Linked DNA regions of Thalassospira sp. TSL5-1. The protein of the gene in region 1 interacts with the protein of each later gene in a pairwise test. Links are inferred from orthologs where the notes say so. Each region holds a gene or a part of one and is shown on either strand. Other genes may lie near its edges.

The links. Proteins that work in one complex are often made in the same cells at the same time.
Region 2: the proteins of ftsZ (region 1) and rlmN interact in binary tests that used the Escherichia coli proteins (3 or more experiments, as listed by UniProt). The link is inferred for Thalassospira sp. TSL5-1 from one-to-one orthologs.

The regions. Positions count from the first base shown.
Region 1 is NZ_KV880638.1:1,257,289-1,265,471, reverse strand. The notes cover bases 2,838-5,794. They hold ftsZ (cell division protein FtsZ), read left to right. Parts: upstream 2,838-3,435; coding sequence 3,436-5,154; downstream 5,155-5,794. Other genes in these bases: lpxC (UDP-3-O-acyl-N-acetylglucosamine deacetylase), read left to right, coding at 5,449-5,794; ftsA (cell division protein FtsA), read left to right, coding at 2,838-2,994. Also shown: LF95_RS15350 (D-alanine--D-alanine ligase), read left to right, coding at 1-709; LF95_RS15345 (cell division protein FtsQ/DivIB), read left to right, coding at 697-1,560; more of ftsA, read left to right, coding at 1,744-2,837; more of lpxC, read left to right, coding at 5,795-6,414; LF95_RS15325 (outer membrane protein assembly factor BamD), read left to right, coding at 6,878-7,699; DNA repair protein RecN, read left to right, coding at 7,862-8,183. UniProt on the Escherichia coli protein: Essential cell division protein that forms a contractile ring structure (Z ring) at the future cell division site. The regulation of the ring assembly controls the timing and the location of cell division.
Region 2 is NZ_KV880638.1:162,110-167,557, reverse strand. What follows is about bases 2,613-5,448. They hold rlmN (dual-specificity RNA methyltransferase RlmN), read right to left. Parts: upstream 4,740-5,448; coding sequence 3,486-4,739; downstream 2,613-3,485. Other genes in these bases: LF95_RS10275 (invasion associated locus B family protein), read right to left, coding at 5,093-5,448; LF95_RS10285 (Dabb family protein), read left to right, coding at 3,004-3,387; LF95_RS10290 (murein transglycosylase A), read left to right, coding at 2,613-2,952. In the rest of the region: LF95_RS10300 (FxsA family protein), read right to left, coding at 1-503; LF95_RS10295 (Tim44/TimA family putative adaptor protein), read left to right, coding at 787-1,497; more of LF95_RS10290, read left to right, coding at 1,690-2,612.

The sequences.
Region 1 (8,183 bases):
CGAAGACGGCACGGTACAGGGATTGCTGGAAATTCTCGACATTCCCTATACCCATTCAGGGGTGCGCGCCTCGGCCATCGCGATGGATAAAATGAGCGCCAAGGCCATGTTCAACGAAAAGGGCCTGCCCTGCGCCAAGCATGTTTTCGTCACCCGAGAAGACATAAAAAACGGCATCGCCCTACCACCGCCCTATGTCTTGAAACCCAACAATGAAGGTTCGTCCGTCGGGGTTGAAATTATCCTGAACGCGGAAGAAGAACAAAACATGCTGGCCCGCGAATGGGTACATGGCGATGGCGTGATGCAGGAACAATATGTCGCCGGGCGCGAAATGACCGTTGCCGTCAAGGACGGGCAGGCGATGGAAGTGATTGAGATCCTGACCGGCAATCATGCCTTTTATGATTACCAGTCCAAATATACCAATGGCGGTTCACAGCACATTATTCCAGCCGATATTCCCGCTGCCTTGCGCACCCGCCTGCGTGATTGCGCCGAACGTGCCTATCGTGCCCTGGGATGCAAGGGGGTTGCGCGCGCCGATTTCCGCTATGACCCGGAACGCGACATACTTGCCATTCTGGAAATCAATACCCAGCCGGGCCTGACGCCAACATCGCTGGTGCCTGATGCCGCCCGGCATGACGGCATGAGCTTTGCCGACATTGTTGCATGGATGGTTGAGGACGCCACATGCGAACGATAGCCGAACAGGCGCGCGAGCGCCGCGAGAAGGTTCAACGAGAATATGGCTGGTCGGCAGTTTTGCGCAAAACCGCACGTATTTGCCGCTGGGTCAGCGCCACTGCCCTCATTGTCGGCGGGCCTATTGCCCTGTGGCACAGCGGCAAAACCGAACAATGGCTTGAAATCGCACGTAACCAGGCCATTGATGCCTCCGCACGGTTTGGCATGGTCATCAATACCATTGATGTTGCCGGGCGCCACCGCACCGACCCCAACGCCCTTTTGGCCGCCATCGGGCAAAAACCGGGCTCGCCGATTATTACCTTTGATGCCGATGCCGCGCGCGAACGCATCGAACAGCTTTCCTGGGTACGCAAAGCCAGCGTTGAACGCCGCCTGCCCGATACCATCATTATTCATGTCGAGGAACGCCAACCCTTGGCCCTGTGGCAAAATGGCGATAATCATGTGCTGATCGACGCCGATGGCGTGCAATTGCAGGACTACGAACTGGGCGATTATCTGAACCTGCCCGTCCTGGTCGGCGATGATGCCCCCGAACATGCCGCCGACATGATCAAAACCCTGAAAACCGTGCCGCGCCTGTTTAAAATGGTGACGGGCGCGCAACGTATTGGTCATCGTCGCTGGAATGTGCAGCTTTCCAACGGCATGTTCATCCGCCTGCCCGAACACGACATGGACAAGGCCTGGGTTCGCCTGGACCAGTTGGACAAGGCCCATAAGCTGCTGGAAAGCGATGTGCTTGTCGTGGACCTGCGCCTGGCCGACCGCACCTTTGTGCGCCTGACACCAGGAGCCGCCGAACTGCGCCGTAACCCGCCCAAGGAAAAGAAAGGGTCGGTATAACCCAAACGGCCTTTTTGATGATGCCTGATGACAATAAAACGCTGATCAGGCAATAAAATGCAAAAGACACGCCCCTGCCTTAACCAATTTGCAACTGCTTTTGACCGAAAAGCGGGATAAGGGGTGTATGATGATGCGGGTAACGCATATCCCCACATCAAGAAGCAAACTCAGAGCAAACAATTGGCACGCAGCAAAACGAGATCAGGGCTGATTGCAGCCCTGGATATCGGGACATCCAAGGTCTGCTGTTTTATTGCGCGACCCGACAAGTCCGGCCAGCCGAAAATCATCGGTATCGGCCATAACATGTCAAAGGGTCTGCAAAGCGGATCGATCGCAAATCTGGACGCAGCACAGGAAGTCGTGCTTGCGGCGGTCAATGCTGCCGAAAAAATGGCAGGCCAGACAATCGAGACTGTTATCGTCAATCTCTCGGGCGGGCGTCTCGAATCCGAAACACATACCATCGAACTGCCTTTGGGCTCGCGCCCGATTGGCAATCTGGAAATTCGCAAACTAAACGACCAGAAAGACGCACTGCTGCGTCAGGCCGGTGACGAGCTGATTCACACCGTGCCGCTGGGCTTTCGCGTGGACCAATCCGTTGGCCTGGGCGACCCGCGCGGTATGTATGGCACGGTTGTCGGGCTTGATCTGCATTTTGTCCGCACGCAAATTGCCGCCCTGCGCAACCTCGAAACCCTGCTGGCACGCTGCCATCTTGAAATCGAGGAAACGGTTGTCACCCCGCTGGCATCGGGCCTTTCAGCCCTGACACAGGACCAGCGCGACCTTGGCGCCACCGTGATTGATATGGGGGCGGGCACCACCAGTGTGGCCGTATTCCACGGCGGGCAGGTTATTTATACCGCCAGTTTCCCAGTGGGTGGCGCGCATGTCACCCGCGACATTGCCTATGGCCTTAATACGTCGCTTTCCCATGCCGAACGGTTAAAAACCCTGCATGGCAGCGCGCTGACCTCGCCGTCTGACGATCAGGAAATTCTGGCCGTGCCGGTGATTGGCGACGAGGACGACGCCAACGTCAATCATGTGCCGCGCTCGATGCTGATCAACATCATCAAACCGCGCCTGGAAGAAACGTTTGAACTGATCCGCGACCAGCTGGAAGAAAACGGCCTGTCACAAATTGGGGGACGATCCATCATGTTAACCGGTGGGGCCAGCCAGCTAAACGCCATCGCCGATCTGGCAGGCCAAATGTTTGAACGCCCGGCCACCGTTGCATCACCACATGGCGTAACCGGCATGGCGCAGGCCACGTCCGGCCCGGCCTTTTCGGCCTGTGCCGGGTTGCTTTTGCGCGCGGTTGAACAACAAAACGACCCGCTAAGCGAGGCTATGACCCATATTCGCCAGTCTGGCGGGCGCTGGGGCCGTTTGGGCGCGTGGCTGAAGGAAAATTTCTGATCCCTCGGGATTGGCCGTTTTTAAGAAGCCCGGTTTAACCCTGTATGCCCGTCTTAACTTAAAGTGCCAATCCCGACAAAATTATCAATCGCCCGATTCTATAACAAAATTTACAAAAAACCGGCCAAGAGTCAGATTTCGTTAAGAACCATGCGCCATTTTGGTTGCGAGCAAACGATAAAACACGCGCAAAATTAGTCCTTCACCTTAATGTTCCGGAACCGGAAAATATCAAAAACCCTTAAAAGCTGCCAACTTTCCCGTGTTAGAGTGCGGGGCACCGAAAACAGCGAAAAAAAACGGAAAATTTTCGCCGGTTAACGATGTCATTAACACCGCACTAACTCTTTCACCTGTAAAAGATCAGCACGGGTCTAATTTCGGCAAAGGGAAGGCTGATTTTGGATTCAGACTCCTAAGCGCGGAGAAGGAAGAGCAAACATGCCAACAATTAATTTTTCCGTTCCTGAAGCGGAAGAAAACCTAAAACCAAAAATTACCGTTATCGGTGTCGGTGGCGCCGGTGGCAACGCGGTCAACAACATGATCGCATCCGAACTTGAAGGCTGCGATTTTGTCGTAGCCAATACCGATTCACAGGCCCTGAACCAAAGCAAGTCCAGCCGCAAACTGCAGCTTGGTCGCCAGATCACGCAGGGTCTGGGTGCCGGCGCACGGCCTGATGCCGGCAGTGCTGCTGCCGAAGAATCGATTGAAGAAATCCAGGCGCAGCTTGAAGGCAGCCACATGGTTTTCATCACCGCCGGTATGGGCGGTGGGACCGGCACAGGTGCCGCACCGGTGATTGCCCGTGCCGCCAAGGAAGCCGGCATTCTAACCGTGGGTGTCGTTACCAAGCCGTTCCATTTTGAAGGCACGCGCCGCATGCGCACCGCCGAACAGGGCATTGAACAGCTTCAGCAATATGTTGATACGCTGATCATTATCCCGAACCAAAATCTGTTCCGGGTGGCGAACGAAAAAACCACCTTTGCAGATGCCTTCCAGATGGCCGATGATGTGCTGCGCAATGGTGTGCGCTCCATTACCGACCTGATGATGGTTCCGGGCCTTGTGAACCTTGACTTTGCCGACATTCGCACCGTCATGAGCGAAATGGGCAAGGCCATGATGGGCACCGGCGAGGCATCGGGCGAGAAACGTGCGCTGGAAGCCGCCGAAGCCGCCATTGCCAACCCGCTGCTTGAAGATGCCTCGATGAAGGGTGCACGCGCTGTTCTGATCAACATCACCGGCGGCATGGATATGGCGCTGTATGAAGTTGACGAAGCGGCAAATCGTATTCGTGAAGAAGTCGATCCCGAAGCCAACATCATCTTTGGTTCGACGTTTGATCCGACCATCGAGGGTGGCCTGCGCGTTTCCGTGGTGGCAACCGGCATTGATGCCGAAGAAGTCCGCCGCCCGAAGCCGACCACCATCCCGTTGACCAATGCGCGTTCCGATAAACCGGCCGCCGCCAAACCGGCCCCCGGTTTTGGCACCCATGCTCCGGCCCCGCAGCAGCAGCCTGCAGCCGCCGAGCATGCACCGGCCGCTGCCGCCTTTAGCGGCCAGGACGACTATGCCGGCGGGTCATCGGTTGAAGACATGCCGTCTGAACGTTTTGCCGCCACCGGCAATGCACAGCAGCCCGGCCTGTCCAACCCGGCAGGCGAACCGGCCCAGACCGGTTCGATCGAACTGGGTCAGACCGTGCTGAAACCGAACCCGGCCCTGCGCCAGGCGCCGCGTGCCCAACAGCCGCAGCAAAGCGCACCGCGCCAGCATGTTGCAGATGATAACGGCGATATGCCGTTTATTCCGCCGCGTGCTGCCCGCCCGACCGACAATGCCCCGGCCCGTGGTGAACCCGATGTTTACGACGCCGCCGATAGCGGCCACAACAGCCGCCCGCGTTTTGGCGGTATCCGTAACCTGTTTGGCAAAAACAACCACCAGACAGAACAGGATGCCGCCCCGCGCCAGCAGGCTGCGGCCCCGCAGGCCCAGGCACCTGCCCCCCGCCAGACAGAGCTGTCCCTGGGGGATGATGCCCGTCCGCAATTGAAAGCCGATCCAGCTTCCCGGGTCAAAACGTCTTCGGCGTCTGACGACCTTCTGGAGATTCCGGCTTTCCTTCGTCGCCAGGCTAACTGACGACGAGCCTCCGCGCGAAAAGGGGAAGGTTTCGGCCTTCCCCTTTTTTAATGGGCATCCGTATTATTACGTGATTTCGTCAGTGACATTCCCGTCGAAAATCACACCTCCCGCATTGCAAAAAATCTTAACAAATGATTGATTTTAATGTGAAATCCCAACGTTACAAACGGTAACAAAGAGTGATTTGCCGCATTGCGGTCGACCCGGTAGTTTGTGATCCTGGAAAACGGGCCGACATACCGCCCGATGAAAATCAATCGTAATACAACCTGATTTGTCTGGGGGTTCCCCGTGAATAACATTGCCGATATCAGCACTGCTTTGAATGACCAGCGCGCCGCAGCTTCGTCTGTTGTCCGGCAGCGCAGTCTTAAAAGTTCAATCGGATGTGCCGGTGTTGGCCTGCATTCCGGGCAGAAAATCCAGATCACGCTGCATCCTGCCCCGGTTAATCACGGTGTTGTTTTCCGCCGTGTAGACCTGCCGGGCAAACCGACCTTTGCCGCCCTGTATGATGAAGTCATCGACACCCGCCTGTGCACCTGCCTTGGCGACCTTGAGGCAGGCATCAAGATCGGCACGATCGAACATTTGATGGCCGCCCTTGCCGGTCAGCGTATCGACAATATCCTGATCGATATTGATGCCGACGAAGTTCCGGTAATGGATGGCAGTTCAGCCCCCTTTACCTTCCTGATTGATTGTGTCGGCATCGAAGAACAAAACGCCCCGCGCATGGTGGTCGAAGTTTTGAAAACCGTTGAGGTTGAACATAATGGTTGCCGGGCGAAGGTGGAACCTGCCGAAGGCTTCCATATCGATTTTGAAATCGACTTTGCCAGCAAGGCCATCGCCAACCAACGCCTGAGCGTTACCTTTGATGATGGCGTGTTTGTCAATTCCATCGCCCGGGCCCGTACCTTTGGCTTCCTGCACGAAGTCGAAGCCATGCGCAATGCGGGCCTTGCCCTTGGCGGGTCGCTGGAAAATGCTGTGGTCCTGTCAGGTGATTCGGTCATGAACGAAGAAGGCCTTCGTTACGAAAACGAGTTTGTCCGTCACAAAATTCTTGATGCGCTGGGCGACCTCTATGCTGCAGGCCATCAATTGCAGGGCAAGGTGACGGCTTACAAATCGGGCCATATGGTCAATAACATGCTGCTCAAGGCCCTGTTCGCCGATGAAAGCGCCTGGCGCCTGGTACCAATGCGCGCCACAGCACTCAATGCCAGCGAACCGGTACGTGCTTCTGCCTGAAAACCATGATGCAGGCAAATTGGCAGGCGCCTTCCCATAAGGGAGCGCCTGCTTTTTTTATGTCCGCCCCTGAACATCACACAATAACGCAATCATGCGAATCGCCTGGCTATTAACTGTCACCAATTATAGGGCAGCATCTTCGATTTCCGGGCCTCAAGCGTGATGCGACCCAACACAAAGCCCGCTCCTTTGGTTCATAGCGGACTGTTTATAATACCGGTTTTTCCTGCCCGTGCCTGTACCCCGCTATGCGTCAGCGCGCGAAACGCCATAAATTGCCGCAAATTTCAGGCAGCAAAGCCCGGATTTGTGCGCTGTTTTGCACAAAAGCGTCGAAAAAGCCATTTTCATTGATTCAACCACTTGCCCACAGGCGGTATTGGCGTGATATAGTCCCGGCCACACCAGCGAAATCCGATGGGTTTCAGTACGACCGCAGACAGAATTAAGGATTCCAACCTTGCCTCGTTCGGCTCACGCGAAACATCTGATTGCCGTTTGCGGCCTGGCGCTTATGCTGGCTGCGTGTTCCAGCACCAAAGAACCGGAATATGTCGAAAGACCGGTTGCAGAGCTTTACAACACTGCCCAGGACCTGCTGGATCAGAAAGAATATCAAAAAGCTGCCAAAGCCTTTGATGAAGTGGAACGCCAGCACCCCTATTCGTTATGGGCGACCAAGGCGACGCTAATGGCAGCCTATTCCTATTATCAGGACAACAAATATGATGATGCGATCAGCGCGCTGGATCGTTTCATTTCATTGCACCCTGCCAATGCCGATGTCGCCTATGCCTATTATCTCAAGGCGCTGTCCTATTACGAACAGATTTCCGATGTGCGCCGGGACCAGCAGATGACCGAAAAGGCCATGCAAAGCCTTGATGACGTCATCCGCCGTTTTCCCGACAGCAAATATGCCCGCGATGCCAAGCTGAAAAAAGACCTGACGGTCGATCACATGGCGGGCAAGGAAATGAGCGTTGGCCGCTATTATCAGGACCGGGGCGACTATTTGGCCGCCATCAACCGGTTTAAAAAAGTCGTCACCGATTACCAGACCACCACACACGTTCCAGAAGCCCTGTCGCGCCTGACCGAATGTTATCTGGCACTGGGTCTGACCGGGGAAGCCAAGAAAACCGCATCGGTTCTCGGCTATAACTTCCCGGGCAGCGAGTGGTACAACGATTCTTACAATCTCCTCCTGAACAAAAAGCAGGATAGTGATGACGAAAGCTGGTGGGATTCGACAACCACCGCCATCTCTGACCTGTTCTGATCAAAAGCCTGCCAATTCTGGCGAAAATCGCCGAATTTTAACGCCCTGCGGACATATTTTGTGCGCAGGGCTTGCAAGCAAGACAATGTTTCGGCACTCTGCAATCGACGCTATGTTCTCGTCCTGTTCCGCGTCTATCTGTAACAACGCCAGTATGCCAACATGCTTCGACGCCTTAGCATTCGTAATGTTGTCCTGATCGATAAACTGGACCTGGATTTTCACGAGGGACTAAGTGTCCTGACCGGGGAAACGGGTGCCGGGAAGTCGATTTTGCTTGATTCTTTGGGTCTGGCATTAGGCGCGCGCGCCGATAGCGGCCTGGTCCGCCACGGCAATGACAAGGCCAGCGTAACCGCCACCTTCCAACTTCCGGCCGGTCACCCGGTTTTTGGCCTGTTGCACGAACAGGATATCGATATTGAAGACGATGAACTGGTCGTGCGTCGCGTTGTCACCGCCGATGGCCGGTCGCGCGCCTATA
Region 2 (5,448 bases), 1.1 Mb from region 1 along the record:
TCTTCGTAATCGCCATCAATGATCGGACCGCTTCCACTGCGATGTTGTCCACCAGATGAAGACGGGCCGCCAGACCCAAACGGATTACCACCTGGTTGACGCCTGCCCTGACGTGCATTTGCGCCAAATGACATGCGCATTTTACCCGATTTCATCAATTTCAGAATAACACCGGCGCCAATGGCACGGCGCAGGGGCGGAATAAGCAGCAGAAAACCAATTGTATCGGTGACAAAGCCTGGCGTTAACAGCAGTATCCCGGCAATCAGAATGCAGACACCATCAAAAAGTGGACCTATCGGCATTTCGCCACGGTCCAACTCCTGTTGGGCGCGGGCCAGGGTTTGCAGGCCCTGAACCCGCATCAGGGATGTGCCAAGAATGGCGGTTAAGATGACAATTGCAATGGTCGGCCATAAACCGATCAACTCGCCGGCCTGAATAAAAACAGCGATTTCAATAATCGGTACGACGACAAAAATGCCAAAAAGAATAAAGCCCATAATTGCTCCGTCTGGCGCTGGCTATTTGTAAACAAACAGAATTGTCTTTAACGCAACATTTTGTATCAAATGCTGTCAAGCTATTGCGATACCGACATAACTGGACAAAAATGCGGCATCGCGCCAGCAATCTGATCTTGTTTTAACACGTTTATCGATGTTCTGGTGAAGTTGATCACATTTTTCCTGGTTGGATAGTTGCCCTTGCATTCAGATAAGGCCATACCATTTCACCTACACAGGCTGTATGATGGCGGTTGCCGTCCGTCGACACCCCAAAAGCATGAGTCCGGAATTGCAATATTTTGATATTATTCTATTTGCCCTGATTGCTGTCTTTTTGATTTTGCGCCTGCGCAGTGTGCTGGGCCGCAAAACCGGCAATGAGAAGCAGGGTCCAACCGATATTTACGGGCGTCGCACCCGGGATGATGCAAACGGCGTGTCGCCGCGTGATAATTCTGGCGCACAAGGCAGCGACAATGTTTACCGTTTGCCTGATTCGCATAAGGGTAATGCGGCTGATAATTCGGTATCCAATCCGGCCTTAACACAAATCCAGCTTGCGGATGGTTCCTTTAGCCAGCAGGAATTCCTCAATGGCGCGCGCATGGCTTTTGAAATGATTGTCGAAAGCTTTGCCAAAGGGGATAAGGATACGCTCAATTCCCTGCTTTCGCCCGAGGTTTACAAGAATTTTTCCAGCGCGATTGATGCCCGCGCCACCAGTAACGAGCATGAAGAAACAACCCTGGTCGGCATTAAATCAGCCGTTATTGATGATGCGAATATCGAAGGGCGAACCGCTTATATCACGGTGAAATTCGTCTCCGAAGAAGTCTCGATTGTGCGCAATCAGGCCGGGGATATTATTTCCGGTGATCCAAACGAGGTTATCGAGGCGGAAGATCTTTGGACCTTTGCACGCAATCTGGAAAGTTCCGATCCGAACTGGCTGCTTGTTGCGACCGAAACTCCTGATAACGAAGGCTGATCGCGGGTTTCAAATTTTCAGGGTTTGATCTTGATTGAAAGGTGGGTCTGTTATGTGCAGATCCGCCTTTTTTGTGCGTAATCGGCCGGGTTTTGCTGAAATTTATTGCATCTGGTTTTGGTTTTTTAACCGTTTCTGGCGACACTGTGCCGGTATGGTTTTTTGGTTCCGGTCTGTTAGATGGCGGCTTTTTTGACCCACAAATCTTCTTCCCTGCTGAGTGGCATTTTTGTCGGCTTTATCGTCCTTCTGGCGGCGGGCGGTGCAGCTTGGTTTTTTTGGCCGCAAATTTCCCAATATATTACCCCGTCTGAAAAGCCGGATCACTTAACCCTGTCCCCTGCCCGTTTTACCGACCTGGATGGCTGGCAAAGCGATAACATGCAGCCTGCCCTGGTTGCGTTCCAACGCTCCTGTGAGCGCATGTTAAGGCGTGCTGATGACAAGAATATCGGCCCTGACCCGCGTATGGGCACGGTGGCAGACTGGCGTCCGACTTGCGAAACCGCCCTGGAAATTGATGCCGGTACCATTCGCAGCGAAGACCTTAGAACCTATTTTCAAACCTATTTTACGCCGTATCGTGCCGGGAATAATAACGACCCTGTCGGGCTTTTTACCGGCTATTACGAACCGGAACTTCAGGGTAGTCTGACCCGGCATGATGCCTATCAAACCCCGCTTTATCTCAAGCCCGACGACATGATCGATATTGATCTGGGGGATTTTCGCGAGGAGTTGAAAGGGCAAAAGGCAGTTGGCCGGTTAACGGGGAAGAAGGTGGTTCCCTATTTTAACCGAAGCGAGATCGAGGCGGGTGCCCTGGCAGACCGCGATCTGGAACTTGTCTGGGTTGATGATGCGGTGGACGCGTTTTTCCTGCAAATTCAGGGTTCCGGTCGGGTGGTGTTGGATGATGGCAGTATTTTAAAGGTGGGGTATGCAGCTACCAACGGCCAGGCCTATTTTGCCATTGGGCGCGAGCTGATCAAACGTGGGGCACTGACACCCAAAACCGTATCGCTTCAAACCATTCGTCAATGGCTGCATGACAATCCTGATCAGGCCGATGACGTGATGAATATGAACGCATCCTATGTTTTTTTCCGGCAATTACCCGGCGATCCCGATGCCGGGCCGATCGGGGCACAGGGGGTGCCGCTTGAAACTGAACGGTCGCTGGCGGTTGACCGGCGTTTTCATGCCATGGGTGTGCCGATCTGGCTTGAAACCCGTGATGCAATGAATGCGGATCGTAATTTTCACCAACTGATGATTGCCCAGGATACCGGTGGGGCCATTCGCGGGCCGGTGCGGGGTGATATCTTTTTTGGTCCGGGTGAAAAGGCGGCTTTGCATGCGGGGCATATGAACCGGCAGGGTCAAACGTATCTTTTGTTACCGCGTGGTATTTCGATTGATGACCCGGCGGTAAACCGGCAGGATAACAGTTGACGTAAAATTCTATCAGGTGCTTTTCCCGTTACCAGGTACGGACCTTTAGACATGATCCGTCATATTGTTTTGGTGCAGGTGCCCTATCATGCCGATCTGGCCGAAAGGGATAATGTTTTTGCATTACTTAAAGAAATTGCCCTGAAAACGCCCGGGATGGTGGCGTTTTCAGGGGGGCGAAATTTGGAAAAAGACGGCTTGCATCAAGGGTTCACCCATGCCTTTACCATCGATTTTATCGATATTGCCGCTAAAAATGACTACCTTTCCAGTCTTGATCAGAACAATACCGGCAATCGCTTGGTCAAATTGGCCGAAGGCGGGCTTGGCGGTATTTTGGTGATGAATATGGAAGTTGACCCGGCGGGCCCTGCTGAATCAGCTGAACCCACCGGAGCAGAACGGCCCCGAAAATTGCAGGCAAGCTGGGGTTAAAGCGTTTTGTCTTTAAATTGTCGTTGCTCAAAAAAAACCGGACAGGAAATCGATCCTGTCCGGTTTTTGTATCTCGATATTTGATCTATCCGTACCGCTTACTGTGCAGCAACCGTGTCGCTGTTGGTGGTGGCTGCAGTTTCGCCTTTGCAAACGCGTGATTTACGCTGGCGCTGGCTTTCCGATTTTAACTGACCACAGGCTGCCAGAATATCCCGGCCACGGGGCCAGCGGATTGGTGCTTCATAGCCATATTCATTGAGCGTATTGGCAAATTTCTTGATGCCCGATGTTGGCGTGCATTCATAATCCGATCCCGGCCATTTATTGAACGGAATCAGGTTGAATTTGCAGTGAACACCCTTCACCAGTTTTGCCAGTGCCCGCGCATGTTCGGGCTGGTCATTGACACCTTTCAGCATCACATATTCCATCGTGATGGGGCGCGAATTGGACATGCCGGGATAATGGCGGCAGGCATCCATCAGTTCTTTCAGCGGGTATTTCTTGTTGATCGGCATGATTTCATTGCGCAGATCATCTTCCGGCGCATGCAGCGAAATTGCCAGACCAACACCCAGATCCTCGCCCGCCCGGACAATTTCGGGGACCACGCCAGAGGTTGACAGGGTAATCCGGCGGCGCGAAATCGAAATGCCTTCGCCATCCATGGCAATGCGCAGGGCATCGCGGACATTTTCATAGTTAAACAGCGGCTCGCCCATGCCCATCATGACGATGTTGGACAGGCGGCGCACACCATTGGCCGGGGTCGGCCATTCGCCATAGCTGTCGCGCGCCACCATGAACTGGCTGATGATTTCGCCCGGTGTCAGGTTGCGCACCAGAAGCTGGGTGCCGGTATGGCAGAACTTGCAGGTCAGCGTGCAGCCCACCTGGGAGGACACACATACCGCACCGCGTTCTTCATGGCGATCCGGGATGTAAACGGCTTCGGCTTCATTACCATCACCAAAACGCATCAGCCATTTATGGGTGCCATCCTCGCTCAATTGGTCAGCCGTCAGGACGGGGCGACCGATGACATAATCCTGGCTTAAGCGTTCGCGCAGTTTGACCGAAATATTGGTCATGCCATCAATGCTGGTGACACCGCGGTTATACATCCAGTTCCAAAGCTGTTTGACGCGAAACTTGCTTTCACCCATCCCGGAAAGAACTTCTGTCAGTTCCTCGCGGGTCATGCCAATCAGGTCCTTGCGGCCATCGGCGGTTAATCCGCCTTTGGCACGGGCAACAAAATCGGCCAGACCGGGCTTTGACGCATCAGAATTCTGATGCGACGGGGCCATATCGCTATTGGCGGTGTGTAAGACATCGCTGTCGGTCATTCCGGTCTCTCTCTTGTCTTGCAAGGGGTGCTGTGGTGCTTTGGCCTGGTTTTGCGGGTCGCCAAGGAGGCCACACATAACATATTTGCGTGCTGCCTCATATGGGCATGGCCGTTGCCAATGCAAATGCCATCGCAAATTCGGCGGAAAATTTAATGTTATGAACGGATCAAAGACACGCAATTCACATGATCAATGCCAATTCCAAAAAACAGTCGCCCCGCATATAGCGGAGCGACGATCATTTATAAACGATAAATTTCACATTGCAGCCATCAGGCTCAAACAGGGCCAGCCCGTTTCGGGCCTTTGCCATCATTAATGACCTGGCAGGTCGCAAGCCATATCCGGTTTTAATCCACGGACTTTGCGTTACAAGCCTTTGAAATGGCGTTATAGGCATCGGTGAAACCGGAAAGAGAATAAGTATCGGTTGTTTTGGTATCACGCGATGAATAGCCCACCACGGTCATTTTCATGCCGGCTTTCATGGCCTTGACCAGTTTGCGGTCTTCTTCGCTGTTAACAGCCCAGGCTGAATCATCATAGGTAAACAGTTTAAAACGATTCGAATCGACGCGCACATCGACTTCGCTGTTTTTCTTATAGGTATAGCCGGTGATGAAACTGACTTCGTTAAACAGTTTCAGGGCGGGGCGATGCGTGACCATCACATAAATCTTGCCACGCTTGGTATAGTCGCCTTTGG